DNA from 2 places in the Rhizobium sp. R86522 genome. Region 2 is predicted to be linked to the other one. Evidence: predicted binding sites of a transcription regulator. Region 2 holds the regulator's gene; the other holds the start of a gene.

Region 1 (14,784 bases), 660 kb from region 2:
AGGATGGGGGGCAGAGTTTCGACTGCTATCACCTCGCTGGCGCTAATGCGCACGGTGCCGCGTACCGCCTCCATGTCGCCTGACGCAATGCGCGCGAGAGCCGACGACATCGCGGCCATGCCAAGCGCATGTCCCTGCATGGCGCGCGCCTTTTCCGTGGGCAGCAGACCCTGTGGGCTGCGCAGGAAAAGCGGCGCGCCAAAGGCCTGTTCCAAAGCCTCGATATGTCGGCCGGCCGTGGGCTGGGTCAAACCCAGTCTGCGAGCGGCGGCCGACAGCGACCCGGTCTCGAGGACGGCGAGAAAGGTTCGGTAGTGATCCCAGCTGATTTGATCGATGGTCATTCATATCTGTATATCGACTGAACGTTCTTTGGCAATTCTGCATATCGTTAGTCGCTGTCACACTCAGTCCAGTTTCAATCACAGGAGATGAGCATGACAGAGATAGGGACAATGACATCGCTGGAGCGACCGCTTGCACTGGTGCTCGGGGCAACGGGCGGCATCGGGGGAGCGCTGGCAACAGCTCTTCTGCAGCGCGGCTACCGCGTTCGTGCCATGCACCGCGCACCGGAGCGCCAAACATCTGCTCGTCCGGCTTACGAGTGGGTGAGGGGTGACGCAATGCGGGCCGAGGATGTCTTGCGGGCGGCGGAAGGCGCAAGCATCATCGTGCACGGCGTCAATCCACCGGGCTATCGGAATTGGGGCGAGCTCGTCCTGCCTATGATCGACAACACGATTGCTGCCGCCCGGGTGGTCGGGGCGCGCATCCTGATGCCGGGGACGATCTATAACTTCGGCCGCGATACCTTCCCGCTCGTGGCCGAAGACAGTCGGCAGGAACCGGAAACGGTGAAGGGCCGCATCCGGGTGGAGCTCGAGCGGCGGCTGGAACAGGCGGCGGCGGAGGGCGTGCCCGTGCTGATCGTTCGCGCCGGGGACTTCTTCGGGCCTGATGCCGGCAACAACTGGTTCGCACAGGGTCTTGTGCAGGCGGATAAGCCGGTGCGCTTCGTCGTCAATCCCGGACGCAAGGGTGTGGGGCATGCCTGGGCCTATCTGCCGGATGTTGCCGAGACCTTCATGCGGCTGCTCGATCGTGCGGACGCATTGCCGAGTTTCGCCCGCTTTCACATGGACGGATTCTACGATCAGGATGGCATGCAGATGGTCGCGGCAATCGGCCGAGCCGTGGGGCGGGAGCGCACGCTCACCATCGGGTTTCCCTGGCGTCTGGCGGGACTTGCCCGGCCTTTCATGCCCCTGATGCGGGAACTGTACGAGATGCGCTATCTCTGGCGCGAAACAATCAGGCTCGACAATTCTCGTCTCGTCGAATTCCTTGGGGAAGAGCCCCATACGCCGATCGATGGCGCGGTCAAGGCGACATTGCGGAGCCTCGGCTGCCTGACACAGGCCGAAACTGCGGCTAGGGGTGAGCCGGTGCTGCGTCTTGCGGGAGGTGAGCAATGAGCTGGGCTGTGGTTGCTGCTCCGATTGCGGTGCTTGTCTTCAGGGGGCTCGCGGTCACCGTGCTCGCAGGGGTCGTCGTCCAGTTCTTCCTTGCGGGCATGACGGTCTTCGGCGCCGCGATGGGCTGGGATGCGCATGCGGCGACGGGCGGGGCCTTGGGTGTGCCCTTGATCGGGCTCTTCCTGATATCCCTGTCTCAAGGACTGCGCGCATACCGCGGTATCGCCGGCATGCTGTTCGCCCTCTATCTCGCCCAAGTGATGCTTGCCGCACTTGGTGGCGCACTGCCGCTTCTCGGGGCGCTGCATCCGGTCAACGGTCTGGTGATGGCGCTGTTCGCTCTTCAGCTTGTCAGACGCTTGAAGCCTCACAATCGAGGTTCCTTCTAGTCCAGGGGAAGGGCGCCCGGTGTCGCGGGCGCCCCTTTTAGTGTCAGGCAAGCGCCGGATAGGTCGTGTAGCCTTCCGCGCCGCCGCCGTAGAGCGTGGCCTGATCCAGCGGGTTGAGGCTCGCATCTTCCTTCAGGCGGCGGACGAGATCCGGATTGGCGATGAAGGGGCGGCCGAAGGCGACGAGGTCGGCATAGCCGCTCTCGACTGCTTCGATCGCAGAGGCGCGGTCATAACCGTTGTTGGCGATCCAGGCACCCTTGCCGCCGGCAGCGCGGTAGGCGGCCTTCAGCGCCTTCCAATCGAAGGGCAGCACGTCACGCGGGCCACCGGTCGCACCTTCGATGACATGCACGAAGGCGAGGTCGAACTTGGCCAGCGCCTCGACGAGTGCCGTATAGACGGCCTTCGGATCGGGGTCGGAGACATCGTTCGCCGGGGTGGTCGGGGAAATGCGGATGCCGGTCTTCTCTGCGCCGATTTCCTTGGTCACGGCTTCGACGACTTCCAGCGTCAGGCGGATGCGGTTTTCGATCGAGCCGCCGTATTGATCCGTGCGCTGGTTGCTGTTCGAACGCATGAACTGCTCAAGCAGGTAGCCGTTGGCAGCGTGGATCTCCACCCCATCGAAGCCGCCTTCAATGGCAGCGCGTGCCGCCCTGCGGTAGTCTTCGATGATGCCGGCCAGTTCTGCCGTTTCCAGAGCACGCGGCTCGGAGGTCTCGACGAATGCGCCGGAACCATCGGGATTGAGGATATAGGTCTTGGACTGTGCCGCGATGGCGGAGGGAGCGACCGGGGCGCCGCCCTCGGGCTGCAGGCTCGTATGCGAGATGCGGCCGACATGCCAGAGCTGGGTGACGATCTTGCCGCCTGCTGCATGCACGGCGTCGGTGACCTTCTTCCAACCGTCGATGGCTTCGGACTTGTAGAGACCGGGAACGTCGGCATAGCCCTGCGCCTGATGGGTGATCGCCGTGCCTTCGCTGATGATCAAGCCCGCAGTCGCACGCTGGCGGTAGTACTCGACGTTGAGATCGTTCGGAACCGCGCCCGGTGACCGGTTGCGGGTCAGCGGCGCCATGGCGATGCGGTTCGAAACGGGGATGGTGCCGACGGATGTCGGTTCAAAAAGCTTGGACATGAAACCTCTCGGGAGTTTCCAATGATGGGAAGGTTCATCGGGGATCCCGATGTGGGGCCTTAGAGTGTTCCATTCAAGGTCTTGACGAACTCCGCGATGGCATCTTCATTGCGGCGATAGAGAACCCGCTGGCCGACACGCTTGGAACTGATGAGGCCCGCGCGCTGAAGGGTCGCGAGATGGGCGGAAACCGCGGATTGTGACAGGCCGGATCGCTCGAACTGACCGGCGCTAATGCCGTCGGTTGCGTCTTCTTTGGGCACCCCGAAGTACTCTTTGGGATCCTTGAGCCAAATCAGCATTTCCATGCGCGCCGGGTGAGCCAGCGCCTTCATCACGTCCTCTAGGAACATGTCCCCTCCAAATCGTCTGCATTTTCAGTCTGCTGCGGAGAGATCTCTGCCGTCGGGGCCGAGAGGCCCGGCGTCAGTTCCGCCAGACGCTGTAACGGCTCGAAGGATCTATTGTTCCAACGAAATAACAAAAAAAGAGGGCCACCGGAATAACCAGGGCCCTTTGAATTGTGAAGGTCAAAAACCTCCAGAGGGGAACAGCTGCTGCGGTGGAACTGGGAGGAAAAAGCCACCATGTGCATCAGCTGTGTGCGATATGGTGGTTTTTTGTGCAGTGAACAATGCATTTTTATGCATGTCAGGCATGCATGATGCGCAAGTCTGTGTGCGCAACCTACTAAAAGGGCAGCCGTCAGGCTGCCTTAGAAGTTCCAGTTGCGGGCCTTGGCGACGATGAAGTCCCTGAATGCCTTCAGCTTTGCGGCGTTCTTGATCTCGTCGGGATAGCAGAAATAGGTGTCGAAGGAAGGCACGTCGGCACTGGTGACCAACTGCAGCAGACCCGGATCGCGGCCGACGATGTAATCCGGCAGCATGGCGATGCCGATACCGAGCAGGCAGGCACGCTTGATCGAGGTCAGACTGTTGATCTGCAGATGCGGCATGCGCGGATTGTCGGAGGAGCGGCCGGCGACTTCCAGCCAGTTGACGTCCAACAGGTAATTCGGTGCCGGTTCGCCGAAGGTGATAATCCGGTGGTTGTCGAGATCCTCGATGGACTGCGGTTCGCCGTAGCGGTTGATGTAGGACGGTGCCGCATAGACGTGCATATGCACCGTGAACAGCTTGCGCTGGATGAGGTCCGATTGCTGCGGCTGGCGGAGCCGTATTGCGCAGTCGGCATGGCGCATGTTGACGTCCAGTTCCTCGTTGTCGAGGAGCAGCTGGATCGACATGTCTGGGTAGAGCTGCAGAAATTCCTGCACCTTGTCGGTCAGCCAGCCCTGGCCGAGGCCGACGGTGGTCGTGACCCGCAGCTTGCCGGACGGCTTTTCAGTCGTCTCGGTCAACTGCATCTTTACCGTCTGCAGCTTCAGGAGAACGTCATGGGCGGTGCGATAGAGCAGTTCACCCTGTTCGGTGAGGATCAGGCCGCGCGCATGGCGGTGGAAAAGCTTGACGCCGATGTCCTGCTCCAGGGAGGAGACCTGGCGGCTGATCGCCGACTGGGACAGATGCAGCTTGTCGGCCGCGTGGGTGAAGGACCCAGCTTCGGCGGCCGCATGAAAAATGCGCAGTTTGTCCCAGTCCAGCGGCATGCCGCCCCCTCTCATGGCGGCTATTCCGCGGCTTGTTGTGTCTCGACGGGCAGGGCCGAGAGGAAACGTTCGGCCTCGAGCGCTGCCATGCAGCCCATGCCGGCGGCGGTGATCGCCTGGCGGTAGACGTCGTCGGTCACGTCACCGGCGGCAAAGATGCCGGCCACGTCTGTTGCGGTCGAATCCGGCGCGGTCCAGAGATAGCCGTTGGACTTGAGCTTCAGCTTGTCCTTGAACAGTTCGACGGCCGGCGCATGGCCAATGGCGACGAAGACGCCGTCGATCGGCATGTCGGTGACGGCACCGGTCAGCGCATCCTTGAGCCTGACGCCGGAGACGGACGGCGGCATCGGCGGCTTGGCCGGGGCGCCGGTGATTTCCTCGACTGTCGTGTTCCAGAGGACGCGGATGTTCTCCTTGGCGAAGAGGCGTTCCTGCAGGATCTTCTCCGAACGGAAACTGTCGCGGCGATGCACGACGGTGACCGACTTGCAGATATGCGAGAGGTAGAGCGCTTCCTCGACAGCCGAGTTGCCGCCGCCGACGACGATGACGTCCTTGTTGCGATAGAAGAAGCCGTCGCAGGTGGCGCAGGCGGAAACGCCGAAGCCCTGGAAATGCTGCTCGCTCTCGATGCCGAGCCACTTGGCCTTGGCGCCGGTGCAGATGATCAGCGTGTCAGCGGTCCAGACCTGGCCGCTGTCGGTCTTCACGGTGAACGGACGGTGGCTGGTGTCCACTTCGGTGACGAGATCGCTGACGATTTCCGTGCCGACATGGACCGCCTGATTGAGCATCTGCTCCATCAGCCAGGGGCCCTGGATCGGATCGGCAAAGCCCGGGTAATTTTCCACATCCGTGGTGATCATCAGCTGACCACCCTGTTCCATGCCGGCGATCAGAACCGGCTTCAGCATGGCGCGGGCGGCGTAGATTGCAGCGGTGTAGCCGGCAGGGCCGGAGCCGATGATCAGCACCTTGGTGTGGCGGGCAGTCATGTCGCTTCCTTTCAATGCGCGGTCTTCGTCTTCGATCGGGGGTATCAAGCGCAGGCAAGCCCGACCGTTGCGCAACTGTCGCCCATTTAGGATCGAAGCGACAAGCAATTCAAGGCATGGCCCGGCATTAGCAACAGAGCTTTGCGCGTCCACGCAATAATTGTGCGTGAACGCGGAGGATTCTTGCCAATTACGTCTGAAAGAGTAGATATCGCACACATCTTCAAAAGGATCGACCGTGCTCAAGGTAGAACTCGACGCCATCGACCTGCGCATTCTGAAAGAATTGCAGCGGGACGGGCGCATGACCAATGTGGAACTCTCCGAACGTGTCGGCATTTCGGCGCCGCCCTGCCTGCGCCGGGTGCGCAAGCTCGAGGAGGCCGGCGTGATCGAAAGCTATCACGCCGTTCTAAATGGCAGCCGGCTGGGCTACGATCTCGTTGCCTTCTGCATGGTGGGATTGAAGCACCAGTCGGAAGCGAATCTGAAGGCCTTCGCGGCGGCGACCGACAGCTGGCCGATCGTCCGTCAGGCCTGGATGGTCAACGGTGACAGCGATTTCCTGCTGCATTGCGTGGCGGAAAATCTGACCCGTTTCCAGGACTTCGTCATCGAGGTGCTGACGGCCAATGAACATGTCGACACAGTCAGGACGATGTTGACGATCCGGCAGGTGAAGAAGGTCGGTCTGGTGGAGATCTGAGCGGCCCGCTCAGAAAGGTTTCAGCGCTTCTGCCAATCTCGTGCGGAAGCCTGTGTCGATCTCGACGAAACGTTGGCGCGCAGCACTGCCCAGCGCCTGTTTTTCTGCGACGTCCATTGTCAGCAGGTTCTCGATGATCTTTTCCATCGCCTCGAGATCAACGAGATAATTGGTGCCGAGATGTCTGGGCTCCGTGCGTCCATAGGGAATGAGAATGCCGCAATCGGCGGTCACGTGCTCGTTCATCGGCGGGCCGTCGGTGGTGACGGTGACCGCCCCGACGGAGAGCGCTTCGACCAGATGATGGCCCCAGCCTTCGGAGCGAGACGGGCAGAGGTGGATCCCGCAACTATTTTGCCATTGCCTGAGTTCGGCATCGGTGATGTAGCCGCTGACCACACGGATATTGGTGATCCCGGCGGCCTTCGGATGCGGATCGCGCTGGACCAGAACCAGTTCCGGCCATTCCGGATGACGGGACCACAATTCGATCACGTCTTCCGTGCCCTTCAGCGTGCTGCCGCCGGCCAGATGAAAGAAGCTGTTCCAGTTTCTGGCAACGCTCTCGTCGAGCCGGTCTTCCGAGGTGAAGCCGACATAGGCAGTGGGAGCGCCGAGGCAGCGGAAAATCTCTTCGGCATGTCGGCTCTTGGCCAGAACCAGGTCAATGCCCTTCAACCGGCCAATGTGGCGGCGCGGGAAGCGCTCCTGGTTCGGGCAGAGCAAGTTGAACCTGCCGGCGCTGAACCAGTGCGGAAAGGCGCGTTCGATATGGATGATGGTTTTGGCCTGCTTGCGGCCGAGGATCCGGTCGAAAAACTTTCTTGCCCGAATGCCTTTTGTTGCCACACCCTCGGAGCGGCCGATGGAGGCCAGTGCTTCGATCAGCAGCGACGTGTCGCGTGTCAGCCCGAAACTGTTGTCCTTGTTGACAATGAGGATGTCGAGCAGATCGCGGTCGGCCATCAGTCAAACTGTTCCGGATGTTGCGGGCTTGGGGCGGGCACTTGCCTGGGGCAGGGTAGTCCCGAGCAGGCTTGCATAAACGTCGGCCAGCTGATCCGCTTCGCGTTCCAGCCCGAAAGCCGCCTCGACATGTTCGCGCCCGCGTCGACCGGCCAGTATCGCCTTTTGTGGTTCGAGAAAGGTCGAGATTGCGTCGCGCAGGCGATCAAAGTCGCCGGCCGGCACGACGGAGCCGGTCTCGCCTTCGATGATCATCTCGGCATAGGCGCCGGCGTCACTTGCAACCACGGCGGTGCCTGAAGCCATGGCCTCGAGCGGCGTCAGGCCGAAGCCTTCGTTGCGCGAGGGAGCGACGTAGAGCGTCAGACGGCGATACCACGGCTTGATGTCATCGACTTCGCCGAGGAAACGGATGCGGTCTGTCAGGCCGGCGGCTGCGATGTCGGCCTTCAGCTTGTCTGCAAAGGCCGTGTGTTCGGCGGTGATCCGGCCAGATATCACGGCCGTCCATTCCGGATTGCCCGGAAGGAGTTCGATCATGGCCCGGACGAAAAGATCCGTGCCCTTCTGGTGGCGCACCCGGCCGAAACATCCGACCAGATGCCGGCCCTTCAGATCTTCGGGAAGGCTCGTGTCGAGCTCGTCCGACGGATGGAACAGCTGAAGGTCCACGCCGTGGCGAATGACGCGATGCGGGACCTTGAGAAAAGAACCGGACTTTCCATTCGTCGCTACCACGCCGTCCATCTTCGAGATGAGCCAGCGGGTGTAGCGGCTGTGATGCCTTTGGGCCGCAGACGTGAAGAGCAGCTTCAGCGGCATGCGGAAGATGTTGCGGAGGATCAGGCCCACCAGCATCTCGTTGTTGCGACGGGCATGCCAGACGCGGGCAGGGGTAGCGTTCGGCCGCTTCCAGAGGCCGGGTAGCTCGGCCCAGCGCATTTTCGGCAGGTGACCGGGCAGGCCGGGACCAAGCGTCAGGATGCCTAGACCCTGGCGCCTTTGTTCCGGCACGAGCTGGATCACGGTCGATGTCACGCCGGAGAGGCGCCGCTTGAAATGCGGCGCAATCACCGTGATGTCGTCGAGGGATTGCGCCACAGAGGAGCCCTTCCGGCCTAGATCAACCCCACTTGACCGCGAGGATCTCGTAGGCCTTGGAGCCGCCGGGGGCGACGACTTCGATGCTGTCGCCAGCTTCCTTGCCGATCAGCGCGCGGGCGATCGGCGAGGAGATCGAGATGCGGCCGGCCTTCACGTCGGCTTCCTGGTCGCCGACGATCTGGTAGGTCTTCTCTTCTTCGGTGTCTTCGTCCATCAGCTTGACTGTCGCGCCAAACTTGATCTTCGAGCCAGACATCTTCGAGAGGTCAATGACCTCTGCGCGGGCTATCAGGTCTTCCAGTTCGCCGACGCGGCCCTCATTGTGGCTCTGTGCTTCCTTGGCGGCGTGATATTCCGCATTTTCGGAAAGGTCGCCATGAGCGCGCGCCTCGGCAATTGCCTCGATGATGCGCGGACGCTCTTCCTGCTGACGCCAGCGCAGCTCTTCGCTGAGCTTTTCGAAACCGTTCTGCGTCATCGGTACTTTGTCTACCATTTCCTCTTCCTTCGTCTTCATGGCCGCGAGCGCGGGCACAAAAGAAAACAGGTTCCGAAGCAAAGCTGCGGAACCAGTCACAAATCACGTTACGGCAGACTATAGCAGAATGCTTTGCGCAATTTCCAGAGTTTTCGTCGGGCGCCTCCGAAAGCCGACCTGACGGCGAGAAAAATCAGCGAAATCAATGACCATGGTGCCCGGTGGACGCAATGTCGCAAGGCGGAAACTTGACCATTGTCACGGGAACGTATAGGGAACATTCCCATGAAGAAGTCGCTCAAAGAACGTCTCGCCATTCTCTCCGATGCCGCCAAATATGATGCGTCCTGCGCGTCCAGCGGGACGACCAAACGTGACTCGTCCGCCTCTGGCGGTCTCGGCTCGACAGAGGGGTCGGGCATCTGCCATGCCTACGCGCCTGACGGCCGCTGTATCTCGCTTCTGAAGATCCTGCTCACCAATTTCTGCATCTATGACTGTGCCTATTGCATCAATCGCTCTTCGAGCAATGTCGAACGGGCGCGGTTCACGCCGGACGAGGTCGTCTGGCTGACGATCGAATTCTACCGTCGCAATTACATCGAGGGTCTGTTTCTCTCCTCCGGGATCATCAAGTCCTCGGATGATACGATGGCCGAAATGGTGAAGATCGCCAGGGACCTGCGCACCAAGCACGAGTTTCGCGGCTATATCCATCTGAAGACCATCCCCGAGGCATCCGCGCATCTGGTCGAGGAGGCGGGGCTTTATGCCGATCGCCTGTCGATCAATATCGAGCTGCCGACCGATCACGGGCTGGAGCGCTATGCGCCGGAGAAGCGTCCGGTCAACATCCGCCGCTCGATGGCGGATCTGAGGCTGAAGATCGACGAGGCGCGCGAGCCGACGCTCACCGGACGGCGCAAGAAGTTCGTGCCCGGCGGCCAGAGTACCCAGATGATCGTCGGGGCTGACGGCGCCAATGATGCGACGATCCTGGGCTCCAGCGCGCGGCTCTACAGCAGTTACGGGTTGAAGCGTGTCTACTACTCCGCCTTCAGCCCGATCCCCGACAGCTCGAAAAACCTGCCGCTGATCAAGCCACCCCTGATGCGCGAGCATCGGCTCTATCAGGCGGACTGGCTTTATCGTTTCTACGGTTTCTCGGTCGAGGAGATTTCGTCGATCGGGCAGGGCGGCATGCTCGACCTTGAACTCGATCCGAAGCTTGCCTGGGCGCTGGCGAACCGCGATCGTTTTCCGGTTGATGTCAACAAGGCGGATAGGGAGACGCTACTGCGTGTCCCGGGTTTCGGGACGAAGACTGTGAACGGCTTGCTCTCGGCCCGCCGTCATCGGCGCGTGCGGCTCGAGGACCTGACGCGTCTCGGTGTGTCGCTCAAGAAGGTACGGTCCTTCATCGTCGCCGAGGGATGGTCGCCGAATCGCAGCCTCGATCGGACCGATTTGCGAGCGGTGTTTGCGCCGCCGGCCGAGCAGCTGTCGCTATTCTGATGCGAACCGTCACGCTCGAAGGGCGAGGGGCGTTCGACGAGTGGCGCGATGCTGCACGTTCGCTCCTGGCTGATCGGGTGACACCCGATCAGGTTCGCTGGCAGCTTTCTGGCGAGGGGGGCGATCTCTTCGGCGCGATGCCGCCAGAGACCGGGCCTGTCGATGTGCCTTCCGGGATCGTCGTGCCGAAGGGCTTCATGGAGGCGGCGGAGGCGGCGATCTGCCATACGGATCCGGCTCGATTTTCACTTCTCTATCGCATTCTCTGGCGGCTGCAGGCGGAACGCAGCCTTCTGCAGGTTAGCTCCGATCCTGACGTCTCGGACCTCATCCGCTTGATCAAGAATATCAGGCGCGACAGCCACAAGATGAAGGCCTTCGTGCGGTTCCGCGAAGTCGAGGGTGTGCAGGCTGGACGGCGGCGTTTCGTTGCCTGGTTCGAGCCGGAGCATTTCATAGTGTCGCGCACTGCCGGCTTCTTCCAGCGGCGCTTCACCGACATGGACTGGCTGATCGCGACGCCGAAGGGCTCGGCCGCGTGGAACGGGCAGGAGCTCAAGACGTCGCGCGAGCCGGCCGCCCGGCCGGAAGCGGAGGATGAGACCGACGAGCTCTGGCGCACCTATTTCGCCAATATCTTCAATCCGGCGCGGTTGAAGATCAAGGCAATGCAGTCGGAAATGCCGAAGAAATACTGGAAGAACATGCCGGAGGCCTCGCTCATTCCGGACTTGATTGCGGGTGCGGAGCGGCGGGTCGCCGAGATGGCAGAGCGGCAGGCGAGCCAGCCGCCGGCCTTTCACGAGCGGCTACAGGCGCAGTGGCGTGAACGAGAAGACGAGGAGGCGTCGGTCAATCTGCCGCCGCTCGAACGGCTGCGGGAGGAAGCGGCTGGCTGCACGCGCTGTCCGCTGCATTGCCATGCGACACAGACGGTGTTCGGCGAGGGGCCAGAGGATTCGGAGATCATGTTCGTCGGGGAGCAGCCCGGCGATACCGAGGATCTGGCGGGAAAGCCGTTCATCGGTCCGGCTGGCCAGGTCTTCGATGAGGCCGTGGCGGCGGCAGGGATCGACCGAACTCAGGTCTACGTCACCAATGCCGTCAAGCATTTCAAATACGAGCGGCGCGGCAAGCGGCGGATCCACATGCGTCCGGAAGCCGGTGAGGTGGCGCATTGCCGCTGGTGGGTCTCAAAGGAGATAGAGATCATCAGGCCGCGCATCGTCGTGGCGCTCGGCGCGACCGCCTATCTGTCGCTGACAGGTGAGAGCCGGCCGATCGCCGAGGTGCGGGGCATGCCGATCCCGATGCAGGACAACCGAATGCTGCTTGTCACGACGCATCCAGCGGCGATCCTCAGGATGCTCGACGAGGATCTGAAAGCGCGCAGCCTAGATGCCTTTCGGTCGGATCTTCAAGGCGTGCGGCGGCTTTTCGACACGCTGCCAGCCCTTTGACGAGGTGCTTCTGTGGCCGTCGATGTGGCTTTCTTCGACTGCCGTTCGCACATACACATCGGTCGCAATGGCGGCGAGCAGGAGGAGCGTCGCCGTCGCCAGCGCGCAACAGAGTGCGAACCCGCCGGCAAAGCTGTCGCGCGCCATGCCGATCCAAGGGGCGGCTTCTTTTCCCGTCTTGCGGCGAACTCTCAGCGCTGATCGACCGGGCTCCCGCGACTGCCGGAGTGGCCGCCGCTCGCAATCTCTCCCTTTAATCTTCCGTTCATGTTCGGCTCATGCAGCTTTCAGCTTCGCGACCCATCTTCATGCCAACGCACTGGGATGGTCCCAGCGTCGCCAATGAGGTTAAGAAATGTTCAGATTTGCCGTTTCGACATTTGCTGCTGTGATGATTGCCTTCTCCGCCCAGGCGGAGATGCCGGTCAAGGCAACGATCATCGACAGCACCATCACCCAGGCCCAGGTCGAGGCCGCCCAGGTTGCCTGGGGCGACGCGCTCGTGAAGATCGCCACGGATTACAAGGACGGCGGCATCGACAAGGCCAAGGCAACGGCCAAGGCGGTGATTGACGGAGCCTATGGCTATAACCTCGGCCCGGTGCTGTTCAAGCCGACTCTGACCGTCGAGCCGCAGACCTTCCGGCCGACGGCCGAAGGGGCGCTCGCCTATTTCGTCGGCCATGACCCGAACTACCCTGCCGATACCGGCTTTGCGCTGAAGGGCTGGACCTCGGTCAAGATCGAGAATTCGGCAATCTTCATCAGCGGCAAGACTGCGCAGACCATTGGCAAGGTCCATATCTCCGATGCCGAAGGCAAGGTCACCACAGTCGACAAGACCTGGGGCTATCAGCTTGACGATGCCGGCAATCTGCGGATCGTCCTGCATCACTCCTCGCTGCCCTATACCGTCAACTAACACTTCCGATCAGCAAACCTCAGCCTGTCTGGTTGTGTTGCGCGCCCCTGAGCACTCCTCAGGGGCGCGTCGCCGTCAGGCGATAGCCTAGGCCCCGGATGGCAGTGATTTTCACATCGGGGTCCAGACTGGCAAGCTTACGCCGAAGCCGGCTGACATAGACGTCGACGACATTGGTCAGCGGATCACGATCGGCCGCCCAGACCCGCGCCAGAATGCGTTCTCGGCTGACCGTTGCCCCGGCCTGTGCGGCCAGCAGTTCGATCATTGCCATTTCCAATCCACTGAGCAGGACCTCGCCAGTTGCGCTGCGCAGACCCGGCAGTTGCCGATCCAGGGTAATCTGACCAATCTGCAAAAGCTTGGGCGCAGTGGTGGCCTTTGTCCGACGCATCAGCGCTTCAATTCGGGCCAGCAATTCATCGAAATCAAAGGGTTTGGCCAGATAGTCATCGGCCCCGCGTCGCAAGCCATCAGCGCGCTCCTGGCTTTCTCCCATGGCGCTCAACATCAGCACCGGGACCTGGTGGTTGCGCTGGCGTAGCATCTGGCAGAGGCTCAATCCATCGAGTTCCGGCAACATGACATCAAGAATGACAACACCTGCCAGGTTCTCCGTCGCGCAGGTGCGGGCAAAAGTCTCGGCGGCGGCCAGGCCCTCGCGGCCGTTTCGGATCCAGGTGACGGTATAGCCTTCGGCCTGCAGGCCGCGCTGCAGAAAATCGGCAACCCGGACATCGTCCTCAATCAGCAGAATGTTCATTGAGGCTCCTCATCCGTCAATGGCGGCGACAGCGGCAGGGTCAGGCGTGCAAGCGTGCCGGTACCCTGTGGCGATTCCAAGATCGTCAGGCTGCCGCCCTGGGCCTCGGTTAACTGCCATGCGATGGCCAGACCAAGTCCGAGACCATCGGGTCTGTGCGTGCGGGCCTTGCTTGAACGCCAGCCGCGATCAAAAACATGGGGCAGGTCTTCGGCGCTGATGCCGATGCCCTGGTCGATGATGTCGATCTCAATACGCTCAGCCGCGGCTTTCGTGACGCTTACCTGGACCTCGCCACCGGGATGCGAATAGCGGATGGCATTGTCGATGAGGCAGACCAGAACCTGGCGGAGCCGGTTGGGATCAGCCTCGACCACATCCTTTGGCAGAGGGTCCGGCCCTTTGAGCTGAACGGCCCGTTCGGCCGCCATGGCGCCGGCAGCCTCCAGGGCCGCATGAAGTACCTCACCAAGTACCAGCTCTGAACTCTCGATCACCGGCCGGGCCTTCGGATCGCGCACCAGCACCAACAGATCCTCGATCAGGTGGCCCATCTGGCGCGAGACCGTGACGATCCGTTCCAAGGCGGAACGATAGGCGCTGCTGTCAGGATTTTTCTGTCTAAGGGCCACTTGGGCTTCACCGCGGATCACGGTGACCGGGGTGCGCAGTTCATGGCCGATATCGGCAAGCAATTGGGCACGTGCCCCTTCCGATGCCGCAAGTTCATCCACTGTGCGGCTGAGTTCGGCGGTGCGGGTGGCTACCTGCTGTTCAAGCTCAATCCGGTCTTCGGTGGCGCGGTTGCGAGACTGTTCAACCTCACCCGCCATGCTGTTCAGCTGGTCGCCGAGGTGGCGGAATTCGAGATCGCGAAAGCGTTGAAAACGATAGGAGAAATTGCCCTTTTGATAGGCGCTCAAACCCTGTTCCAGCTGTTCCAGCGGTTGACGGAAGCGGCTGACCAGAAAGGTGGCGAGGACAAAGGTGGCAAACAGTCCAAATCCGCCGGCGAACAGAAAGAGCTGGCGTGCGGTGGCCAACCCGGCATTGGCCCGCGTCCGCTCCGCCTCCAGCGCCATTTCCTCGGCGACAAGCGCCTTTTTCAGGGCCTGGGCCGGCGAAATCCCCTGTACCTGGCCGAACTGGATATCGACCTCGGCCATACGCGAGACCGTGGGCGAGGGGGATGTCAGCAGGGACGCTGTCTCCAGCTTGAGGCTGGCGACGACCTCCTTCAGAAAGGCAA
Region 2 (14,784 bases):
TGCCGCCAATGCAGGCGGATCGAAATCGGGGCGGATGAGACCCTTGGAGGGGCTCGCCTTCTTGATCTCGGCGATGAGGCCGAACCGGCCTTCGTCCCGAGCGCTGAGAAGCGAACGGTAAAAGCCGCGCGGCGCGTCTTGGCTCGCGATCCGGTCCATGAGTTCCGACAGCGAGACGGCAGCCTTGGCGGCCGCGATTTCTTCCCGCTTGTAGGTTTCGATGCGCTTCAGGATATCGGTCATGGTCTGAAGTTTACTCTTGAGCGGCAGAATTGGAAATGGCGATCAGCGTTTCGAGTGCCCGTGCTGCACTGCCGGTGTCCAGCGACTGGCTGGCGAGATGCATGCCCTCGGTCACGTCCTTGGCCTTGCCAGCAACGATCAGCGAGGCTGCGGCATTGCAGAGTGCCACGTCGCGATAGGCAGTCTTGGCGCCACCCAGCACGTCGCGCAGTGCAGCTGCGTTGACAGTTCCATCGCCACCCCTGATCGCATCGAGAGAAACGGTTTCCACGCCAAAATCAGCCGGTGTCAGCTCGAAGGTCCGGATTTCGCCGTCCTTCAGCTCGGCCACCTGGCTCGGGCCGGTGGTGGTGATTTCGTCGAGCCCACTGCCGTGCACGACCCAGGCACTGGTGAGGCCTAGATCGCGCAAGGCTTCCGCCCCGGGAACGAGCCATTCCGGCGAGTAGACGCCGAAGAGCTGCTTCTTGACGCGGGCAGGGCTCGAAAGCGGCCCTACGATGTTGAAGATGGTCCGTGCCCCGAGTTCCACGCGGGCGGGGCCCACATGCCGCATGGCCGGATGATGCAGCTGCGCAAACATGAAGCCGATCCCTGCCTCGCGGATGCAGCGCGAGATCATGTCCGGTTCGATATCGAGCTTGACGCCAAGCTGCGACAGCGCATCGGCCGTGCCTGACTTCGAGCTCAGCGCCCGATTGCCATGCTTCGCAACCGGGACACCCGCGCCTGCAACGATCAGGGCGGCCAGCGTCGAGATGTTGTAGGTGTTGGTCCCGTCACCGCCCGTGCCGACGATGTCAATGGCATCTTCGGGAGCATCCACCGGCACCATCTTCTGGCGCATGATCGACACGGCACCGGCAATTTCGTCGACGGTTTCGCCGCGGACCCGAAGCCCCATCAGGAAGCCGCCGACCTGCGCCATGCTGGCTTCGCCCGACATCAGAATTTCGAAGGCGTCGCTCGCCTCCTGCCGCGAAAGCGGCTGGCGCGTTGCGATCTTGGCGATGAAGGGCTTCAACCCGGACATTTGCAACTCCCCCTTTGGCCGACGGTTATCGGACGATGGCCTGCTGAGCCAGCGCCTGATTGATCGTCACGCCATATTCCGACTGCAGCTGACCCACCATCTGGTCGAGGATGTCGTCGCCTGCGGAGTTCGCGACCTGAGCGATCTGCTCGTCCTCATTGAGCGGCACGCCGCCCGTAGGCTGGTCGCGAACGGCCGTGACCGTCAGCAGGATCTGTGTGGAGGGATCGGCACCAGAGGCAGTCGAGACCGTGCCCTGCGGGCCAGAGAAGGCGGCCGTGATTGCCGTTGCGCCAAGAACTGCGTCTTCGGTGCGGCGGGTGATGCCGGCCTTGCTTTCAACTGCAAGCGCCAGTTCGGCCGCGACCTCTTCCAGATTGCCGCCGTCTGCGATCCGCTGGCGCAGGCTCTCCGCCTTCGCACCGAGTGCGATGCGCTGCTGTTCTGCGGTCCAGTCGGCGATGGCCTTCTCGCGCACTTCGGCCAGTTCGCGCTCGCGCTCTGCCTTGATGTCGGTGACATCGAACCAGATGAAGCCGTTGCTGCCCAGGGTAACCGGCAAGGCTTCGACACCGATTTCGGTACTGAAAACGTCTGCGAGCAGTTTGTCCCGTTCAGGGATACCGGCAACTTCCGTCTCGCGACTGTCGAGCCCGCGGCGGTCGATATCGGTGACAGTCACTGTCTGAAGCTGCAATTGGTCGGCTGCTTCCTTGAGCGTCGAGCCGCCGGCCCGCAGATCTTCGAACTGGTCGTGGACAGCCGTGAGGTCGGCGATCGCGGCCTGTTCGGCCAGCGCTTCGCGGATCTCTTCCCTGACCTCGTCGAGGCTCTGTGTGCGGCCTTCCTTGATGTTGGTGACGCGCAGGATGACCGGGCCGAACGCACCGTCGACGACACCAGTCGTGCCGCCCTCGGCCGTCACGGCAAAGGCTGCCTCGGCAAGGGTCGGATCAGGCAGGCGATCGCGGGTGAAGTCGCCGAGCAGCACGTCGCCGGCAGTCTTGCCCTGATCCGTGACAAGCTGGTCGAAGCTCGTGCCCTTCTGCAGTTCTTCAAGCGCTGCTTCCGCCATTTCGCGGTTTTCGAAACTCAACTGCTCGATCGTGCGTGTCCCGGCGATCTCGTAGGAAGCTTTGCGGCGCTCGTAGTCTTCGCGGATCTGTTCGTCGGTGATGGAGGCCGTGTCGGCAATGTCGGAGGGTTCCAGCTTCACATAGTTGAAGCTGCGATATTCCGGTGCGCGGTAACCGGACTTCGTCGTCTCGAACCAGGCTGCCAGGGTCGCATCATCGGGTGCCTTGATGAGCTCGATGTTGGCGTTGGTCAGCAGGATGTAATTGATGTCGCGGTTTTCGTAGCGATAGGCCTTGATCGCGTCGATCAACACCTTCGGCGCAACGAAGCCGTCAGCGGTCGCGTCGACGATCTGGCTGCGGATGGCGACCTTTGAGCGCTCCTCGATATAGTCGTCTTCGCGAAGACCTGCATTGCGCAGCCGCGAGGAGAAGAGCGCACGATCGAAATTTCCGCCAGAGTTCTTGAAGGCCGGATCATCGGCAATCAGCTGCGCCAGGCGGTCCTGAGACAGGCCGAGGTTCATGTCTGCGGCCAACTGGTCCAGCGCAGCACCTGCGGCAAGCTGCGAGAACACCTGGGATTCGATACCGAAGGCGCGCGCCTGTTCGGTCGTGAGCTGCATCCCGAACCGGTTGCTCATGTCCGTCACCTGCCGCTGATAGGCGAAGGCGAAGTCGGCAGACGACACTGACTGGTCACCAACGGCGACGACGGTGTCGGACGTATTGCTGAACAGCGAGGCCGACACACCCCAGACGCCGAAGGAGAGGACGAGCAGGAGAAGCAAGATCTTGGCAAACAGGGTTTGGGAAGCTTTTCTCAAGAAGACGAGCATCGGGACGCATAAACCTCATTGTAAATCTTCGTCCGGGACGAAGCAGGTTGACTTCCTTAGAACAAAGCTCCGGGGAATTGAAGGCATCCGACGGCGAAATGCGCGACCATCACGGGGAGTTTGATTCTTGCCTGCGATCCGGGACGCAATCGGCCCTCGTCAAAACGAAAGAAGGCCGGACAAAGCCGGCCTTCTCGATACTTCAAGATAGACGAATGTCTCAGCGCTCCGAGAGCGCCTTGTAATCGCGCTTCGGCTCACCGGTATAGAGCTGACGCGGACGGCCGATGCGCTGCTGCGGATCCTCGATCATCTCGTTCCACTGCGCGATCCAGCCGACGGTGCGGGCAAGCGCGAAGAGAACGGTGAACATGGTCGTCGGGAAGCCGAGCGCACGCAGCGTGATGCCCGAATAGAAGTCGACGTTCGGGTAGAGCTTCTTGTCGATGAAGTAGGGGTCGTTGAGCGCGATCTTCTCGAGCTCGAGTGCCACCTTCATTAGCGGGTCGTCGGCATGGCCGGTCGCTTCGAGGACCTCGTACATGGTCTTCTGCATGATCTTGGCGCGCGGGTCGTAGTTCTTGTAGACCCGGTGGCCGAAGCCCATCAGACGGAACGGATCGTTCTTGTCCTTGGCCTTGGCGATGTATTCCGGAATGCGGTCGACCGAGCCGATTTCCTGCAGCATGTTGAGGGCAGCCTCGTTGGCGCCGCCATGGGCAGGGCCCCAAAGGCACGCGATACCGGCTGCGATGCAGGCGAACGGATTGGCGCCTGAAGAGCCGGCGAGACGCACGGTCGATGTCGAGGCGTTCTGCTCGTGATCGGCATGCAGGATGAAGATGCGGTCCATGGCGCGCGCCAGAACCGGGTTCACCTGATACTCTTCACAGGGCACGGCAAAGCACATGCGAAGGAAGTTCGACGCGTAATCGAGATCGTTCTTCGGGTAAACGAAGGGCTGGCCGACGTGATACTTGTAGGCCATGGCCGCGATCGTCGGCATCTTGGCGATCATGCGCAGCGAGGCGACCATGCGCTGATGCGGATCGGTGATGTCGGTCGAGTCGTGATAGAAGGCGGAGAGCGCGCCGACCGTACCGACCATGACCGCCATCGGATGGGCGTCACGGCGATACCCGGAGAAGAACTTGCTCATCTGCTCGTGCACCATGGTGTGGTGCGTCACGCGATAGTCGAAGTCCTTCTTCTGCGCAGCTGTCGGCAGTTCTCCGTAGAGCAGCAGGTAGCAGACCTCGAGGAAGTCGCCCTTTTCAGCAAGCTGTTCGATCGGGTAGCCGCGATGCAGCAGCGTGCCTTCGTCGCCATCGATATAGGTGATCTTGGATTCGCAGGATGCCGTGGACGTAAAGCCCGGATCGTAGGTAAACGTACCCGTGTGCTTGTAAAGGGCGCCGATGTCGATGACATCTGGGCCGATCGTGCCGGCCTTGACGCTCAGGTCGACCGTCTTGTCACCGAGTTTCAAAGAAGCGCTTTTGTCCGTCATGCTGATCCTCCGGAATTGGCGGGAAGGCGTCTTGAAAAAGCCGCCATCGGTTAAGCGTGTGATGTAGCTATATGATACCGAAGTTAATGCCAAGCTATCCAAAGGGCAAATTGTGCGTCGCGAAAACAGCAACAATCGAACCGAACGGTTCTAATCGTTTGAAGCCTGGATAGGCGGCGAAAACCCGATTCGTTGCACGCATTGATTGCTGACAGTTTTCGCTTATTCTGTCTGCAGATGGGGTAGATCCGGCCGGGTATGGCTGATGGGGGAAGTAGCGGAAATACAGGGGGAAGGGCACCTCCGGTCCGGTGGTATATCGGGCCGGCGAGACCTGCCTCGACCACTCGAAAAACGCGCAATGCCCGGTTTGACGACGATCGGCCGTGCTGTCGCCGCTCGCGCTGTTTTGCATCGCATTCTCAGGCAGGTTCGACAGTACGTCTCAGACGAAAGTCGGCACGGGCATTTTTTCCTCTTCGTGCCTGTCTGGCTCGGCGCGGGTGCTGCAATCTGGTTTTCCGTTGGGCAACCCCCGCCGGCCATCGTCCTCGGACTGCTCCTTGCTTGCCTGGCTTTTGCACTTTTGCGGGCGATGCGCGACACCGTGGCGCATGTGGTCCTGTGGAGTATGTGCCTGATCCTTCTCGGCATGCTGATGGCCGAATGGGAGACACGGCGAGCGTCCACCGTGATCCTCGATCAGCCGCTCGTCACCACGGTCACCGGGGTCGTCGAGCGACGGGAGCAGGGGGCGGGCGGTGAATGGCGTTACGTGTTACGCGTGATCCAGACCGCAGAGCCGAGCATTCGCCGGTCGCCGGGACGCGTGTCCCTCCTTGCCCGAAGCAAGCATGTGCCAGCTGCCATCGGCGAGCAATTGAGCGGCCGCGCCCGTCTGTCACCACCGTCAGGTCCGGCTTTGCCGGGATTGAACGACTTTAGCTTCCAAAGCTACTTCGCCGGCATCGGCGCTGTCGGCTTCTTCCTCGGTCCGCCCCAGGCCAAAACCTCCGCTTCATGGGAGGAAAAGGGTCTGTGGGCGCGCTTCGACGCGGCCCTGTTCTCGCTCCGGGATCGCATCTCAAACCGCATTCGCAGCATCCTGCCCGGAGATCCCGGCGCCTTCGCAGCTGCGATCATTACCGGCGAACGCCGATCGATGTCGGAAGAGGCGACGGAGGCGCTGCGCGTCTCGGGCCTCGCTCACATCACTGCGATCTCGGGCCTCAACATGGCGCTTGCCGCCGGCATCTTCTTTGTCGGATTGCGAGGGCTTCTGAGCCTAATGCCGACTTTTGCGCATCGCTTTCCGGTAAAGAAGATCGCGGCCGCCGGCGCGCTTCTGGCGACGACCGGCTATGTGCTCATTTCCGGCTACCAGGTCTCGGCGCTGCGGGCCTATCTGATGACGGCGGTCATGCTCGGCGCCGTCCTCTTCGACCGCCCGGCTGTCAGCCTCCACAATCTCGCGCTTGCGGCCACCGCGATCCTCGCGGTCCAGCCCTCGACCGTCATGGGGCCGAGCTTCCAGATGTCTTTCGCGGCGACTGCAGCCCTGATTGCCGGTTATGCCGGGTGGCGGGCGCGACCGCGCGCGATCCTGCCCAAAGCCCGCTCGCTTGCCATGCGGATTGTGGCGGGGTTTGCCATGTTCGTCGGTGGGACGCTGGCGACCTCCTTCATCGGCGGGGTCTCGACCGCCATCTTTGCCATCAGCCATTTCCACCGGCTGTCGACCCATGGACTGGAGGCAAACCTCGCCGCCATGCCGCTGATCTCGCTGGTCGTGATGCCGTCCGGCTTCATTGCCATGCTGCTCATGCCATTTGGCCTCGACGCGCCGTTCTTCTGGATCATGGGACAGGGCCTGGAAATGGTGCTCATTGTCGCTCACACCGTCTCCGGCTGGGGCGGCGGCTACGTCTTCCCGCGTCTGCCGGCATGGTTCATGCCCGGCGCAATCGCCGGCATGCTCTTGCTGATGCTACTCAGAACCCCGATCAGGCATGTCGGCACGGCTCTCATCGTCGCAACGCTCGCTGCTGCCTTCCTTGCTCCACGACCCCCGGGTGGCGAACTGATGATCAGCGAGGACGCTCGGTTGGTCGCGATTCGGGTCGCAAATGACGACACGTCCATCATTGCAATCAACCGAGCCCGCCCGCCTGCCTTCATCTTCGATCAATGGCGACCCGTGCTCGGCATCGATGAACCAAGGCGCCCGGTGATGCTCGAGACCGCCCCCCTGCCGCCAGCGCCAGAATGGCGTAATGGCCAAACCCTGTCGGAGGAGCAGCGCAAACTCGCAGAGGCTGTATTTTATAGCCTACTCAAGGCCGCCGGGAGAGAACAGTTCACCTGCGTAAAGCAGGCCTGTGCCATCAGACTGGAGAACGGCAACACGCTGCTGACGCTGGAACGCCCGGACCTCATCGGCGCAGCCTGCGACCGCGCTGATATCGTGGTTCTGTCGGCGCGCACGCGCGTCAAAACCTGCCGCTCTGGCGCGCTCCTGATTTCCGAGGCGAGCCAGCGCGCAACCGGCTCCCTCGAGGTCGCGGGCCTAGCCGCCACCTCACAAGCCATGACGGTCAGGTCAGCGCTCGACGGACCCTCAAGACCTTGGACTGCGCACCGACTTTACGACTGGCGCAGCGGCCTTTCCGATAACACGCATGAATTTGCGGGTCCGACTAGGAACGTCCGACCGAGGCCGAAGCCCGATCAGTGATAGCGGCGAATGAGGCCCACCAGCTTGCCCTGGATCTTGACGCGATCCGGCGGGAAGATACGGGTTTCGTAAGCCGGATTGGCGGCCTCCAGCGCAATCGATGCGCCGCGGCGGCGGAAGCGTTTGAGTGTCGCCTCCTCGTCGTCGACGAGCGCCACGATGATGTCACCGGGATTGGCGTTCGAGGCATTGCGGATGATAACCGTATCGCCGTCAAGAATACCGGCCTCAATCATCGAATCGCCCTTGACCTCAAGCGCGTAGTGATCGCCCGCGCCGATCATCTCCGCCGGTACCGTGATGTCGTGAGTGTTGTTCTGAATGGCTGAAATCGGCACACCGGCTGCGATTCGGCCCATGACCGGAACCGAGACGGACGAGCCGTTGTCTTCGACGGGCGGCTTTGTCAGTGCTGGCGCCGGCGGCGTCTTGCCGAGACTGCCCTCGATCACGCTCGGCGCAAAGCCGCGGCGCGGCTGGATGCTTGGCGAATAGGCTTCCGGAAGCTTGATGACCTCCAGTGCACGAGCCCGGTTCGGCAAGCGTCGGATGAAGCCGCGTTCCTCGAGCGCAGTGATCAGGCGATGGATCCCGGATTTCGATGCGAGGTCCAGCGCATCCTTCATCTCGTCGAAGGACGGCGGGACACCCGATTCCTTCATCCGTTCATGGATGAAGAGAAGCAGTTCCTGTTGCTTGCGCGTCAGCATATGCGGTGCCCCCGAGGTGAAACAAATACAGAACAGACACTATATGTTCCAGTTGTGTTCCGCAAGGGGATAAATTTTTGTGAAGAGCCAGTGATAAAATGCGATAGCCGCGGACAAAGGTCTTGAAACTGTCGGATTTTGGCGTGTTGCAGAGGAGAGTGCAGATCCGCCCCCCACACATCAGGCAAACCGCCCTCAAGGATGCTGTAAATGCTGAAGGATATCGAGAAGCTCGTTCTGGGAAAGTCGTCATCCGATCTTTCGTCAGCAGAGCAGAAGGTGCTGAAGCGGGCGCGCGAGCGACGCACGGTGTCGACCAATGCCGGCGAGGACTTTCTGGCTCATGCCACGTTCGGCCAGCGGGTCGCTGATGGCATCGCACGGGTCGGTGGTTCCTGGGGTTTCATCATCGGCTTCATGCTGTTTTTGGTCGCCTGGGTCATCCTCAACACGGTGATTCTGGCAACAGGTGCGCTCGATCCTTATCCGTTCATCTTCCTGAACCTGCTCTTGTCGATGCTCGCCGCCATCCAGGCACCGATCATCATGATGAGCCAGAACCGCCAGACCGAGCGGGATCGCTTCATGGCGGCGAAAGACTACGAGATCAATCTCAAGGCAGAGATCGAGGTATTGGCCTTGCACCACAAGATCGACGAGGAGGTGGTGAAAGAGCTGCGCGAGGCGCGCCAGGAGATTAATGCGCTGCGCCAGGCGATCGAGACCCTTTCAAGCCAGGCGCACAATTCTCAAGACTGAAGAATTAATCGAGAGCAAACATGTCCAATCCCATTTCCTCAGCCCGCGCCATCGATCATCTCGTCCTGCCGGTCTTCGAGCTCGAAACCGCCCGCGACAGGCTCGGGCGTCTCGGCTTTACCGTTGCGGCGGATGCCCGCCACCCGTTCGGCACAGAGAATGCCTGTGTGTTCTTCGCTGACGACACCTATCTGGAACCGCTGGCGGTCGGCAGCCGAGAGGACTGTCTGGAAGCGGCGCGCATGGGCAATGTCTTTGTCGCTCGCGATCAGGCCTTTCGCTTTCGACGAGGCGAGGGCCTCTCCGGCATTGTCGTGAAGACGCAGGACGCGTTGGCTGACGATTCGCAGTATCGCCAAGACGGCATGAGTGCCGGCCCTGTGCTTGATTTCGCACGCCAGTTTCGTTTTCCGGATGGGCGGACCGCGGAGGGTTCGTTCCGCCTCGCCTTTGCCGCAGACCTGCGCGCGCCTGATTTCTTCGCCTTCGCCTGTCAGCGCATCAATCCTCTCCCGACCGATCGGGGGGCCCTGCTCGTACATGCCAATGGCGCAGCAGGGATTCGAAGCGTGGTGCTGGTCGAAGAGAACCCGAGCGACTTCCAATATCTGCTGGAAATGGTCCTCGACCAGCGCGATGTCACGGCCCATTCCTTCGGCCTCTCCATCCAGGCCGCCCATACGTCCGTCGATGTCCTGACACCGGAGGGTTTCCGGCTTCACTTCGGACAGGACGTGGCGGTCTCGGAACGGGGGCTCGTCGGGGCAGCCGTGGTTTTCGCGGTTGATGATCTCGGCGTGACAGAAGCCTGCCTCGCTGCTAAGGGCGTCACCTATCAAAAAACGGGCGCACGCCTCGTCGTCGCGCCGGAGAAGGGGCAGGGTGTTACCTTTGCCTTCGAGGAGTTGAAATGAGCGTGTCCCCCAATTCGGAAGTCGTCGTTGGCGAAGGCGCGGCCAAGGCCGTCTTCTCCCAGAAGGGCCGTTTTGCCTTGATCGCTGGTCCCTGCCAGATGGAAAGCCGCGACCATGCCTTCATGATCGCCGGCCAGCTCGTCGAGCTCTGCCGCGAACTCGGACTCGGCCTTGTCTACAAGTCATCCTTCGACAAGGCGAACCGCACCTCGCTGTCTGCTGAGCGCGGCATTGGCCTGGAAACGGCAATGGAAGTCTTCGCCGACATCAAGAAGGAATTCGGCGTTCCGGTTCTCACCGACATCCACACGGAAGAGCAATGCACCGCCGTTGCCCCGACCGTTGATATCCTGCAGATCCCGGCCTTCCTCTGCCGCCAGACAGACCTGCTGGTGGCTGCGGCGAAGACCGGTCGGGCGATCAACGTCAAGAAGGGCCAGTTCCTGGCGCCCTGGGACATGAAGAATGTCCTGAACAAGATCACCGGTTCCGGCAATCCGAACGTCCTGCTCTGCGAGCGTGGTGCCTCCTTCGGCTACAACACGCTGGTCTCCGACATGCGCTCGCTGCCGATCATGGCGGCCATGGGCGCACCTGTCGTGTTCGACGCCACCCATTCGGTCCAGCAGCCGGGCGGGCAGGGTGGGTCCTCTGGTGGCCAGCGGGAATTCGTCGAAACGCTGGCTCGTGCAGCTGTTGCCGTCGGTGTCGGTGGTCTCTTCATCGAGACTCATCAGGATCCGGACAACGCACCGTCAGATGGCCCGAACATGGTCAAGATCACGGACATGCGTCGTCTGCTCGAAAAACTCATCGCCTTCGACGACATCGCCAAGGCATCCTGATCGTCCTATCGCGGCGCTTCAATCGGTTGAACCGGAAGCGCCGGAGGTCATCGCCGTTTAAATCGATTAGATTTCGTTCGTTTCGGCTCTGATCCGTCATTGTATTTTCCCGATCATCGGATAAGAGAGGATGACTCAACGGGCGGGTCCGCTGGCTTCTGGCTTGCGATCGGCCTACCGAGCCTTGTCCAATTTCCGTCTACAGGGAGCGAACATGACCGCCATCACCGACATCATCGGCCGCGAGATCCTCGACAGCCGTGGCAACCCGACCGTCGAGGTCGACGTCTATCTCGAAGATGGCAGCATGGGCCGCGCTGCGGTTCCCTCGGGCGCATCGACCGGCGCGCATGAAGCCGTCGAGCTGCGTGACGGTGGTTCGCGCTATCTCGGCAAGGGCGTCGAAAAGGCGGTCGAAGCGGTCAACGGTGAGATCTATGATGCGATCGGCGGTCACGATGCCGAGAACCAGATCCAGATCGACAACCTGATGATCCAGCTCGATGGCACGCCGAACAAGGCGCGCCTCGGCGCCAATGCCATCCTCGGCGTCTCGCTCGCCGTCGCCAAGGCTGCAGCCCAGTCCTCTGGCCTGCCGCTCTACCGTTACGTCGGCGGCCCGAACGCCCATGTCCTGCCGGTTCCGATGATGAACATCATCAATGGCGGCGCGCATGCTGACAACCCGATCGACTTCCAGGAATTCATGATCGTTCCTGTCGGTGCCGACAGCATCCGCGACGCCGTTCGCATGGGTTCGGAAGTCTTCCACACGCTGAAGAAGCAGCTCGCGGCCGACGGCCACAACACGAATGTCGGTGATGAAGGCGGTTTTGCGCCGGGTCTCGCCTCCGCGCCTGCCGCCCTCGACTTTATCATGAAGTCGATCGAGAAGGCCGGCTATCGTCCGGGCGAAGACATGCACATCGCGCTCGACTGTGCCTCGACCGAATTCTTCAAGGACGGCAAGTATGTGCTGGAAGGTGAAGGACGCACGCTTGAGCCGGAAGCCATGGCCGAATACCTCGCCGAGCTTGCCGCCAAGTACCCGATCTTCTCGATCGAAGACGGTATGGCTGAAGACGACTGGGACGGCTGGAAGGCGCTCACCGACAAGGTCGGCAAGAAGATCCAGCTCGTCGGCGACGATCTCTTCGTCACCAATTCGGCCCGCCTGCGCGACGGCATCAAGATGGGCGTGGCCAACTCCATCCTGGTCAAGGTCAACCAGATCGGATCGCTGTCGGAAACCCTCGACGCCGTCTCGACCGCACACCGTGCCGCCTACACGGCCGTGATGTCGCACCGCTCGGGCGAAACCGAGGATTCGACGATTGCTGATCTCGCGGTTGCCACCAACTGCGGTCAGATCAAGACGGGCTCGCTGGCCCGCTCTGACCGTACCGCCAAGTACAACCAGCTGATCCGTATCGAGGAAGAACTCGGACCGCAGGCCGTTTACGCAGGCTCGTCGATCCTGCGCGGCTGATCTCGGTCGAATTCCTTCGAAGCCCGTGCCGGTTCCCCGGCGCGGGCTTTTTCTTTTGCGCTGCGATTAGGGTCAACGGTCGGTTAAGATCTGACGGTTACTCTTGCGACAAGTTTCGCGTTTCAGGGCATTTGTCGGCATGTGGACCAGGCATCACAAGAAGAAGAAATACGGCCGTCTTATTCTTCCCGCTGTCACCGTCGCTTTCCTGTCCTATTTCGGCTACCATTCCATCCATGGTGATTACGGCCTCAGGGCGGGGCAAGAATTCGAGCGCATCCGGCAGGAGCGCGCATCGGAGCTTGAGGCGCTCGTCGCCCAGCGGACAGTGCTTGAAAAGGATGTCAGTCTCTTGAGTGACGGCTCTCTCGATGAGGATATCATCGACGAAAAGGCGCGTTATCAGCTCAACATGTCGCGTCCGGACGAAATCGTCATCTTCAATACCTATTTCTGATTAACCTGAATTGAGTTAATCGTAAATTTTTTAGTCATTACAGTTGCTTGCGGCGAATGTGAGCCATGCATTTATGGCATTGCCGCCGTCCTCTTTCTTCCCTATTCTGTCCCCAACTCTGGACCATAATAAACCCATGGGAGGGATGCATGGCGCCTCGCAAGCCAGCAGCTGCGAACGGTCGGAAGTCTTCGGCCAAGTCGGCCGGCAAGGAATTCACCGGAAAAAACGCACCCGAATTCGGCGCGGATGAAGAGCTTCACGCCTATCGTGAAATGCTTCTGATCCGCCGTTTCGAAGAGAAGGCCGGCCAGCTTTACGGCATGGGCTTCATCGGGGGCTTCTGTCACCTCTATATCGGCCAGGAAGCGGTCGTTGTCGGCATGCAGATGGCGCAGAAGGAAGGTGATCAGGTCATCACCGCTTATCGCGACCATGGACACATGCTCGCAGCCGGCTTGAGTGCCCGCGGCGTCATGGCCGAGCTCACGGGTCGCCGCAGCGGCCTGTCGAAGGGCAAGGGCGGCTCCATGCACATGTTCTCGAAAGAGAAGCATTTCTATGGTGGCCACGGCATCGTCGGCGCGCAGGTTTCGCTCGGAACCGGTCTTGCATTTGCCAACAAGTATCGCGGCAATGACAATGTTGCTGTTGCCTATTTCGGCGACGGCGCTGCAAACCAGGGCCAGGTCTACGAGAGCTTCAACATGGCTGCCCTTTGGCAGCTGCCGATCATCTACATCGTTGAGAACAACCGTTACGCCATGGGCACCTCGACGGCGCGCGCCACGGCACAGTCGAACTATTCGCTGCGCGGCTCCGGCTTCGGCATCCCCGGCGTCCAGGTTGACGGTATGGATGTGCGCGCGGTGAAGGCGGCCGCCGATGAGGCGCTTGAACATTGCCGCTCCGGCAAGGGTCCGATCATTCTTGAAATGCTGACCTATCGCTATCGCGGTCACTCGATGTCAGACCCGGCGAAGTATCGCTCCAAGGAAGAAGTGCAGAAGATGCGGTCGGAGCAGGATCCGATCGAACAGGTCAAGGCTCGTCTCCTCGAGAATGGCTGGGCCTCAGAAGACCAGCTCAAGGCGATCGACAAGGATGTGCGTGACATTGTTGCGGACAGTGCCGATTTCGCCCAGGCCGATCCGGAGCCGGATGTTTCCGAGCTCTACACCGACATTCTTCTGTAATCGGGGAGGGAACCCATGCCGATCGAAATTTTGATGCCCGCCCTTTCTCCGACAATGGAAGAAGGCACGCTTTCCAAGTGGATCAAGCAGGAAGGCGACACCGTAAAGTCTGGCGACGTGATCGCCGAGATCGAGACCGACAAGGCGACCATGGAAGTGGAAGCCGTCGATGAAGGTGTGCTCGGCAAGTTGCTGATCGCGGCCGGAACCGAGAACGTCAAGGTCAATACGCCGATCGCCGTTCTGCTTCAGGATGGTGAAAGCGCTGATGCTGCCCCCGCTCCGAAGGCAGCGCCTGCTGCCGCCGAGCCGGTATCCGCACCGGCAGCCGAAGCGCCTGCTGCTGCCGCCGTTCCGGCTGCTCCGAAGGTTGAAGTCGCTGCCGATCCGGACGTTCCGGCTGGCACCGAAATGGTGACGATGACGGTGCGTGAAGCGCTGCGCGAAGCCATGGCCGAGGAAATGCGCGCCAATCCTGACGTCTTCATCATGGGTGAAGAAGTCGCCGAATATCAGGGCGCCTACAAGATCACGCAGGGGCTTCTGCAGGAATTCGGCGCCCAGCGCGTCGTTGACACCCCGATCACCGAGCATGGCTTTGCCGGTCTCGGCGTTGGTGCGGCAATGGCCGGCCTGAAGCCGATCGTCGAGTTCATGACCTTCAACTTCGCCATGCAGGCGATCGACCACATCATCAACTCGGCTGCCAAGACGCTCTACATGTCCGGCGGCCAGATGGGTGCGCCGATCGTCTTCCGTGGTCCGAACGGTGCAGCTGCCCGCGTTGGCGCCCAGCACAGCCAGGACTACGCTGCCTGGTACAGCCAGATCCCGGGCCTGAAGGTCGTGATGCCCTACACGGCGGCTGACGCCAAGGGGCTGCTGAAGGCGGCCATCCGCGATCCGAACCCGGTCATCTTCCTGGAAAACGAAATCCTCTACGGTCACTCCTTCGAAGTGCCGAAGATGGATGACTTCG

Evidence for each region. Region 2 encodes LexA, which represses DNA repair genes until DNA is damaged. Its sites were predicted from a motif close to TGTTCNNNNTGTGTTCNG; they were not measured.
Region 1: the regulator LexA is predicted to act here: its motif matches at 9,138-9,155, upstream of SJY08_RS04795 (putative DNA modification/repair radical SAM protein).

The regions. Positions count from the first base shown of each region.
Region 1 is NZ_JAXHBX010000001.1:998,797-1,013,580, forward strand. It holds gene SJY08_RS04740 (LysR family transcriptional regulator) at 1-344, opposite strand, end outside; gene SJY08_RS04745 (NAD(P)H-binding protein) at 438-1,478, shown strand; gene SJY08_RS04750 (DUF6220 domain-containing protein) at 1,475-1,867, shown strand; gene SJY08_RS04755 (alkene reductase) at 1,911-3,011, opposite strand; gene SJY08_RS04760 (helix-turn-helix transcriptional regulator) at 3,071-3,364, opposite strand; gene SJY08_RS04765 (LysR family transcriptional regulator VtlR) at 3,727-4,623, opposite strand; gene trxB (thioredoxin-disulfide reductase) at 4,644-5,621, opposite strand; gene SJY08_RS04775 (Lrp/AsnC family transcriptional regulator) at 5,860-6,327, shown strand; gene SJY08_RS04780 (glycosyltransferase) at 6,337-7,293, opposite strand; gene SJY08_RS04785 (glycosyltransferase family 4 protein) at 7,297-8,394, opposite strand; gene greA (transcription elongation factor GreA) at 8,417-8,893, opposite strand; gene SJY08_RS04795 (putative DNA modification/repair radical SAM protein) at 9,161-10,390, shown strand; gene SJY08_RS04800 (UdgX family uracil-DNA binding protein) at 10,390-11,850, shown strand; gene SJY08_RS04805 (phosphoribosyl-AMP cyclohydrolase) at 12,206-12,772, shown strand; gene SJY08_RS04810 (response regulator transcription factor) at 12,831-13,535, opposite strand; gene SJY08_RS04815 (ATP-binding protein) at 13,532-14,784, opposite strand, start outside.
Region 2 is NZ_JAXHBX010000001.1:1,659,155-1,673,938, reverse strand. It holds gene trpC (indole-3-glycerol phosphate synthase TrpC) at 1-243, opposite strand, end outside; gene trpD (anthranilate phosphoribosyltransferase) at 254-1,276, opposite strand; gene SJY08_RS07915 (SurA N-terminal domain-containing protein) at 1,302-3,191, opposite strand; gene gltA (citrate synthase) at 3,412-4,701, opposite strand; gene SJY08_RS07905 (ComEC/Rec2 family competence protein) at 5,063-7,435, shown strand; gene lexA (transcriptional repressor LexA) at 7,429-8,145, opposite strand; gene SJY08_RS07895 (DUF1003 domain-containing protein) at 8,356-8,904, shown strand; gene SJY08_RS07890 (VOC family protein) at 8,925-9,818, shown strand; gene kdsA (3-deoxy-8-phosphooctulonate synthase) at 9,815-10,663, shown strand; gene eno (phosphopyruvate hydratase) at 10,878-12,152, shown strand; gene SJY08_RS07875 (septum formation initiator family protein) at 12,292-12,609, shown strand; gene pdhA (pyruvate dehydrogenase (acetyl-transferring) E1 component subunit alpha) at 12,759-13,805, shown strand; gene SJY08_RS07865 (pyruvate dehydrogenase complex E1 component subunit beta) at 13,821-14,784, shown strand, end outside.